2 regions of the Mucilaginibacter sp. HD30 genome follow, and region 1 is predicted to be linked to the other one. Evidence: riboswitches for the same ligand, from Rfam matches in the RefSeq annotation. Region 1 holds a riboswitch; the other holds the start of a gene.
The links. A riboswitch is a leader RNA that binds a small molecule or an ion and turns the genes downstream of it on or off. The one in region 1 is predicted to bind S-adenosylmethionine.
Positions count from the first base shown of each region.

Region 2: linked by a shared signal. The riboswitch ahead of metH (methionine synthase) and the one ahead of ACVW2L_RS03770 (homoserine O-acetyltransferase family protein) in region 1 are both predicted to bind S-adenosylmethionine.

Region 1 covers NZ_JBSSEO010000001.1:793,926-798,240, reverse strand. Annotated here, with positions in the region: gene ACVW2L_RS03775 (homoserine dehydrogenase) at 1-760, opposite strand, end outside; gene ACVW2L_RS03770 (homoserine O-acetyltransferase family protein) at 760-1,815, opposite strand; SAM riboswitch class I at 1,999-2,110, opposite strand; gene ACVW2L_RS03765 (trans-sulfuration enzyme family protein) at 2,291-3,412, opposite strand; gene mqnE (aminofutalosine synthase MqnE) at 3,850-4,315, shown strand, end outside.
Region 2 covers NZ_JBSSEO010000001.1:4,570,058-4,574,372, forward strand. Annotated here, with positions in the region: gene ACVW2L_RS21495 (S41 family peptidase) at 1-151, opposite strand, end outside; gene murQ (N-acetylmuramic acid 6-phosphate etherase) at 259-1,083, shown strand; gene ACVW2L_RS21505 (hypothetical protein) at 1,164-1,730, shown strand; gene ACVW2L_RS21510 (Bax inhibitor-1/YccA family protein) at 1,839-2,570, shown strand; SAM riboswitch class I at 2,708-2,822, shown strand; gene metH (methionine synthase) at 3,008-4,315, shown strand, end outside.

The DNA of each region.
Region 1 (4,315 bases):
ACAGCGCTACGTGCTGGTCGTCTAACTCTTTAGCTACCGGTACCAATTTTATTTTCAAACCTTTTTCACGGGCGTATTGGATATCGCTGGCGGCCAGATTTTCTATACCGATATTCAATACCGCATCAGGCTCAACCACAACGCCATAGGCATGTGCAGCAGCTATTACCAGTTTAAATTTAGCATCATAGCCCCCAACGTCCATGGTAGGGTCGGTTTCGGCAAAGCCAAGATCCTGGGCTTGTTTTAACGCGGTTGCATAATCCATCCCTTCTAAAAACCCTTTAGAAAGTATGTAGTTGGATGATCCGTTAAAAATACCGCAAATAGAGTGCAGGAGCTCATTATCATAATATTCTTCCAGGTTACGAATGATAGGGATACTGCCGCAAACGGCCCCTTCGTAAAGTAACGAAGTACCATACTCTTCCTGAATTTTAAGCAGCTCTTCTAAATGAAGCGCTATCATTTTTTTGCTTGCAGATACTACATTTTTACCCGATTTAAGCGCTGTTGATACAATTTCGAAAGCAGCATCGGTATCATTAATAAGTTCAATAATGGTATTGATCTCGGGGTTATTCAGTAATTCGTTTTTGTCAGTAGTAAAATAGCTCTCCGGTAAAGAACGCTCCTTAGCAGCATCTTTAATTGCTATTTTCTTTATTTCGATATTAAGGTTTTTGGTTTTGACTATATCATAAAGTCCCTGTCCCACAACTCCGAAGCCAAAAAGGCCAATAGTAAGTTTTTTGCTCATTACGCGGTTTTCTGTAATCGGATGATCTTTCCTTTTACATCTGTTTTATAAAATGAAGTAATAATTTTTGTAAGGGCATCAGTCTCAATCAAAAAACCATCATGCCCGTAAAACGAATCCAGCTCGGCAAATGCGGCTTGAGGAATGTTCCTGAAAAGGTACTCCTGCTCATCAACAGGAAAAAGCACATCAGAACGAATGCCGATGACTAATGTGCGTGCTTTTACCATACTAAGCGCTTTTTCTATCCCGCCCCTGCTGCGACCAACATTATGCGAGTCCATAACTTTTGACAGGTACCAGTAACTATAAGCGTTAAAACGATTAACCAGCTTATCGCCCTGGTAACATTGGTAGCTGGATGCACGGAAATCGTCCTGAACGGCATCATCTTCTTCCTGCTGACTTATCTTGTATGTTTTATAAGTGCGATAGGATAATAAAGCCATACTACGCGCTGCCTTTAATCCTTTTTTACCACCTTCGGGCATGCCCGGTAAAAAAGTTTCATCAGCTAACAACGCCAATCGCTGCGATTCATTAAATGCAATTCCCCATGCGGAGTGACGTGCATTTGTAGCAATAATTATCAGGTTTTTTATCAGATCAGGTTGTATTATAGACCATTCTAATGCCTGCTGTCCGCCCAGCGAACCGCCTATGGCAATTTCAATACTGTCAATGCCCAGGTATCCGGCAAGCAGCTGATGCGCATTAGCCATATCGCGAATGGACACCTTAGGGAAATCTAAATAATAAGGCTCGCCGGTTTGCGGATTTATGCTGAGCGGGTTACTGGTACCATACGGTGAAGTAAGCACGTTAGCGCAAACTATAAAATGATCAGTTGGATTAAAATAGTCGTTCTCTCCGAACAAGCCTTTCCACCAGTCCAGCACATCAGAATTGGCGGTAAGGGCGTGGCATACCCAAATAACGTTATCGCCATCCGCATTTAGCTTACCATAAGTATGATAACCAATTTCCAGCCCGTGCAGCAATTGGCCCGATTCCAGTTCAAAAGGTTGTGAATATTTATAGGTCTTTGCGATCATTAGTGTAAAAGTGGTTAGATAAACTTGATCCGTTTTTGCCTTGCGACAGCGCACAAAGCCGGATGATTAACTGTATCAGCAACAGCGGCGCATATACATGCCCATGGCATAGCAATGCGACGTACCTAAACAGGTATTAAAAAAGTTTACTTGAAGGGTGTTTGTTAAATTTTCCATATTGTTAATTTATATTTCCCGGGATATTTACCGGGGCAGGAATTGGCACCTTCTCTGCATTTGCAGAGGGTTGCCAGCGGGTCATTGAGCCTGATCTCTCGCCGCTTCTTTATAAATCAAATATGCCTGAAAGGAATACTGATCAATTACATCGCTATTGCAATGTGCTGCAAATATAGGTTTTGATTGTGTAAAAGCAAATTTATTTAAGCCGTAGGCCAGAAGCTAAAGCAGAAAGGCAAAATTCTATGGAGCGCTGTGTACTATCATTATTACTTTAGGCTTTTAGCTTTCCGCTTTAAGCCACCGAAAGCCCCTGCTTTATATCCGCAGTCAAATCATCAATATGTTCTAACCCAACTGATATCCGCAGTAAATTGAAAGGAGTTTTAGTATCGGGTCCCTCCATTGTTGCACGGTGCTCAATAAGGCTTTCTACACCGCCCAAACTTGTGGCGCGGGTAAACAATTGCAGTTTATTGATAACGCGATCAGCGGCTTCCGGGCCATCCTTTAAAGTAAACGATAACATGCCGCCAAAACCTGTCATTTGTTCCTTTGCAACCTGGTGACCGGGATGGGATGGCAAGCCAGGGTATAAAACCTGTTCAACACCGGGTTGTTCCTGCAGAAACTCTGCCAGTGCCTGCGCATTACTCACATGCCCGCGGATGCGGTAAGGAAGCGTTTTTATGCTCCTGGCAAGCATATAACAATCCTGTGGCGACGGTATTGCACCTCCCATCGTCTGGATCTGGCGGATTCTTTTCCACCAATCGTTATCCTCAGCAGTTATCAATGCCCCTCCCATCAGGTCGCTATGGCCGCCAAAATATTTGGTAGATGAGTGCATCACCAGGTCAGCCCCTAATTGCAATGGCTGCTGGCAAATCGACGAGACAAAAGTGTTGTCGCAGGCCACTTTTATATTGTGCTGGCGCGCAATGGCCACTACCTTTTTGATATCGGTTATTTTTAAAAGCGGATTAGATGGCGTTTCTATCCATATTAAACCGGTATTAGGCTTAATATGCGCGTTTAATACCTCGCTGTTGTTAACATCAATAAAATCAAACTCAAGTATGCCGGTAAATAATAGTTTTAATTGATTACGCAGGCCATGGTACATATCATCAGGCGCAATAATGTGCGTACCGGGTGCCAGCGACTGAAAAACAGTCATACCAGCTGCATTGCCGGATGAAAACGCGGCTGCATCAACACCATTTTCTAACTTTGCCAATACATTTTCCAACGATGCACGGTTGGGGTTTGATGCTCTGCTGTAGATGTATCCCTCTCGAAAGCTGCCATCTTTCATCCGCTCAAAAGTGGTTGACAGGGTTATGGGTTGTACAACCGCACCGGTAAATTCGTCGGTATGGTTGCCTGCATGTATGGCTATGGTTTCCTGCTTCATAAAGGCAAACTTAATTAAATAGGCTTAACCTTAAATCATTACAATGTGTTTTTTGATTTGGTATGTTAGCAGATTTGAAGGGTGTTTCGTTTCATGTGAATATAACATTGTTGGAAACAAGCGAAACGGTTTACTTCGTAAGTAATTAAATATTAGCAGCTTATTTTTTCGAGTGAAACAAAGTGAAACTACTTATTCGTCAGGAAGATTAGCTGTAAATATCGTTTAGGCCACTAATTTTCAGATGCTTATAAAACCCGCCCTTTTCATCTGGGGCATGAAACGCTTTTGGGTTGAAACGTTTGGTTACAGCTGTACTGAATTACTTTCTTCTTTTATAAAGCCGACGGCAAATTTCAATTCACAGCTGTACTTTATCCACAAAAGTTGCATTACCATTACATTAACATTTGTTACTTTTGCCAAAAGTTTTTTTAATGGGAGCTGAAGGCAGATTACAAATATTACTACAAGATCCCGGCCTTTCTGCTGATCTGAAACGAATTGCAGAGAAGGTGCTGAATACTGAGCGCATCAGTTTTGACGAAGGCGTTTTACTGTACCAAAAAGGAGAGCTGGCGTATCTTGGCACACTGGCCAATTATATCCGTGAGCAGCGCCATGGCGACGTAACTTATTTTAATCGTAATTTTCATATTGAGCCTACTAACCTTTGTGTTTACGATTGTAAATTCTGTTCGTACTCAAGGCTGATCAAACAACGGTCTGAAGGTTGGGAATATACAATGGATGAAATGTTCGACATCGTTAAAAAATACGATGGCGAACCTGTTACAGAGGTACATATAGTTGGCGGTGTATTACCGCAATATGATGTGCCGTTTTACGCGGAACTTTTTAGCAGGATAAGAGCGCACAGGCCCGACCTACATGTAAAGGCAC
Region 2 (4,315 bases), 3.8 Mb from region 1:
GGTCTAAAACCTTTGATAATTTACTTGGTCCGGATGAAGAAAAGTTAGTATCGTGCCCTATAAAGTTATCGCCGTTTATATACAAGCCGATAGTTAACCCCAGCAGGATAAGAATTGCAGAGCGAAAAATAATGGCGGCGTTTTTCTTCATACCAATCACAAAGCTAATCATTTAGGCCGATAGCTGATATTTTGTTAGATCAATTATCTAACCATTATCAGGAATTTTACTCAATTTTGCGAAATAAAGCAGAGCAAATGCAAAGAACAACCGAGAAGGATTCTCATTATAACGATCTGGAAAAAATGACTGTGGCCGAAACTCTTAGCCACATCAATTACGAAGATCAAACGGTAGCTGTTTCGGTAGCCAAGGCATTGCCTCAAATTGAAGCGCTTGCATCAGCCGTTGCCGAAAGAATGAGCAATGGCGGCCGATTGTTTTACATAGGCGCCGGTACCAGCGGCAGGCTGGGTGTGGTTGATGCATCAGAATGCCCGCCAACGTTTGGTGTACCGTTCGACTGGGTAGTGGGCATAATTGCCGGTGGTGATAGTGCCATACGCAAAGCCGTTGAGTTTGCAGAGGACGATACCGAGCAAGCCTGGCGAGATTTGCAGGCATTTGATATTAATGATAAAGACGTGGTGGTAGGCATAGCAGCATCGGGCAGTACGCCTTATGTAATTGGCGGCTTAGAAACTGCTAATCAAAATAATGTATTAACAGGCTGCGTTGTTTGTAACGGCGGCAGCCCGGTTGCAGAAGTTGCCAAATTACCGGTTGAAGTAATAACAGGGCCGGAGTTTGTAACAGGATCAACCCGTATGAAAGCCGGCACCGCACAAAAGCTGGTGCTGAACATGCTGAGCACATCAGTAATGATACAGTTAGGCCGCGTTAAGGGTAATAAGATGGTAGATATGCAGTTGAGCAACAACAAACTGATTGATCGCGGTACACGTATGATAATGGCGGAGACCGGGTTGGACGAGCAAACTGCTGCGAAACTATTAACTGAAGAAGGCAGCGTGAGAAAAGCAGTAGAGCATTATCAAGCCCCACCCAACCCTCCCCGGTAGGGAGGGCTTTAAAGGAGGATGAATAATAAACTATTTAATAAAAAGTCTCCCCTACCGGGGGAGATTTAGAGGGGGCTTAAATGCACGAAATAGAACCATATTATAAATGGCGCGATGATTATGTGGCGGCGGAAGACGATAGGTCCCCGTTTTACAACACACAATACAGCGAGTTTGAATTTGATAAGCAGATCTATAATTATCTGCTGCATCCGCAATGGGATTCATTCGGATCAAACACGCTTTACCTTAAAGTACTTTTTGCTGATTACGAGCGTTCTTATGCTATTATAGAGTTTATAGGCGAGTGGAACGATGCCATTAACAATGATATTATGCTGCTTAAACGTGAGATAATTGAGTTGATGGAAGATTACGGCATCAATAAATTTATCCTGATAGGAGAGAATGTTTTGAACTATCACTCGTCTGACGATTGTTATTACGAAGAATGGTTTCAGGATGTGGAGGATGGCTGGATAGCGGGCATCAACTTCCGCGAGCACGTAATTGAAGAATTTAAGCGTAATAACATTGATTATTATATAAACTTCGGCGGGGAACTTGACGATATGACCTGGCGCAATTTGAAGCCAGTACAGTTCTTTAAAAAAGTAGAAGAGCAATTGACGAAGAGACTTAATTAGATGTGAGATTTGAGTATTGAGATTGTAAAAAAAAGTGTTTTCTCACATCTCATGTCTCAAATCTCACATCTAAAATTTATCTTAGTACCAATATAATTAAATACAAAAATGGAATTTAAAGAAAAATACGTTTATGATAACGTAATACAAGTTAATGAAGCAGATGCATCGCGCAAATTTATTGCGAATGTATTTTTATGGATGTTCGTAGCATTGGGGATCTCAGCGGTTTGTGCTTATATTTTTTCCAGTGACGCATCTCTTTACTCTATGTTGCGAGACCCTGAAACAGGCCGTAACTCAATGTTGGGTACTATAGTAATGTTTGCCCCGCTGGCATTTGTGTTAACCATATCTTTTGGCTTTAACAAACTGTCTTACGGTGTATTAACTGTGCTATACATAGCTTACTCTATTGTTATGGGTATAAGTTTAAGCTATATATTACTGGCTTATACGGCAGCATCAATTACCGGCGTTTTTATCACATCGTCATTGGTGTTCGGTATAATGGCAATTGCGGGTTACACTACACAAACTGATCTTACTAAGTTCGGCTCATTAATGATAATGGGCCTGATAGGCATCGTTATAGCCAGCCTGGTAAATATGTTTATGCACAGCAGTGGTTTAGATATGATCATTAGCTACGTTGGTGTAGCAGTGTTTGTTGGCTTAACGGCTTATGATGTTCAGAAGCTGAAAAACATTGGTGCGGGTTTAGAGTATGGCGATGCATCAGCAAAAAAGATGGCCTTAATGGGCGGCTTAACTTTATATCTTGATTTTATCAACTTGTTTTTAATGTTGCTGCGCGTATTTGGCGGCAGAAGAAACTAAGGTAAGTTATTATACAGCCTTTAAAAGCCGCTTTAACCAAGCGGCTTTTTTTGTTGGCAGAAAGTAAAAGTCTTTTGGTGTACCAACAGAGGCTTTAAATGGGTTGCACTTTACAAACTTATTGCGCACCTTTGCGCTGCTTATAGAGAAAGATGGAGGGATTAGACCCTGCGATGTCTTAGCAACCTGTTACTTAACAAGGTGCTACATTCTACTTCAGCCCGCCGACTTATGGACTGAGACAGATAAGCGAAAGTCACGTTATACCAGACTTTTCGAAATAAGCTTTTATAGATGTGAGATTTGAGACATGAGATTTGAGACCAATTCCGGTATCTGTCTTCTTAACTCCATTTCCATCTGAAACTTTGTGATTTAGATAAGATCTAAGATTATTCCATCTCAAATCTCATGTCTCAAATCTCATATCCGAAACAATGAATATAAAAGACGAACTAAAAAAACGCATTCTGGTTATTGACGGGGCAATGGGTACCATGATACAGCGGTACCAGTTGACGGAGCAGGATTTTCGTGGGGAGCGGTTTAAGGATCACCCAAGCGATCTGCAGGGTAATAACGACCTGCTGAACCTTACACGCCCCGATATTATCAAAGCCATACATGCCGAATATTTAGATGCCGGAGCAGATATAATTGAAACCAATACCTTCAGCACGCAGGTTATTTCTTTGGCTGATTATCAGATGGAAGAGCTGGCTTACGAGTTAAGCTATGAGGGTGCCCGATTGGCGCGTGAGGTGGTTGATGAATACAATAAAAAAGAACCGTCAAAACCGCGTTTTGTCGCAGGTGCCGTTGGGCCAACCAACCGTACCGCTTCGCTTTCGCCGGATGTGAATGATCCCGGTTATCGTGCAGTTACATTTGATATTCTTGCTGATGCCTATTACGACCAGATCCGTGGTTTGGTTGATGGAGGATCAGATGTGTTGCTGATAGAAACCATATTTGATACCCTGAACGCTAAAGCGGCACTATTTGCTGCCGATAAATACGCACAGGAAAGCGGCAAGCATTTGCCCATCATGATATCGGGTACCATTACCGACGCTTCGGGCCGCACCCTTTCAGGGCAAACGGTTGAAGCGTTCTGGAACTCTGTACGCCATGCTAACTTATTATCCGTAGGTCTTAACTGTGCCTTGGGTGCACGCGAAATGCGCCCGCATCTGGAGGAACTTTCTGAGAAAGCGGATGTATTTATATCTGCCTACCCTAACGCCGGCTTGCCGAATGAATTTGGCCAGTACGACGAAACCCCGCACGAAACGGCGCACCAGGTTGATGATTTCATCAAAGCTGGCATGGTCAATATAGTTGGCGGATGTTGTGGTACCACACCTGATCATATAAAATGTATTGCTGATAAAGCCGCACAGTATTCGCCGCGTCTGATCCCAACGCTTGAACCAAATATGCGCTTAAGCGGGTTGGAGGCTGTTACCATTAAGCCCGATACCATGTTTGTTAACGTGGGCGAGCGTACCAACATTACAGGTTCACCCAAATTCAGCAAGCTGATATTGGCTGAAAATTACGAGGAAGCCTTATCAGTGGCCGCGCAGCAGGTAGAAGGTGGCGCACAGGTGATTGACATCAACATGGATGAGGGCATGATCGACTCTGAAGCGGTGATGGTTAAGTTTCTTAACCTGGTAGCTTCTGAACCTGATATTGCCAAGCTGCCCATCATGATCGACTCATCCAAATGGACGGTTATT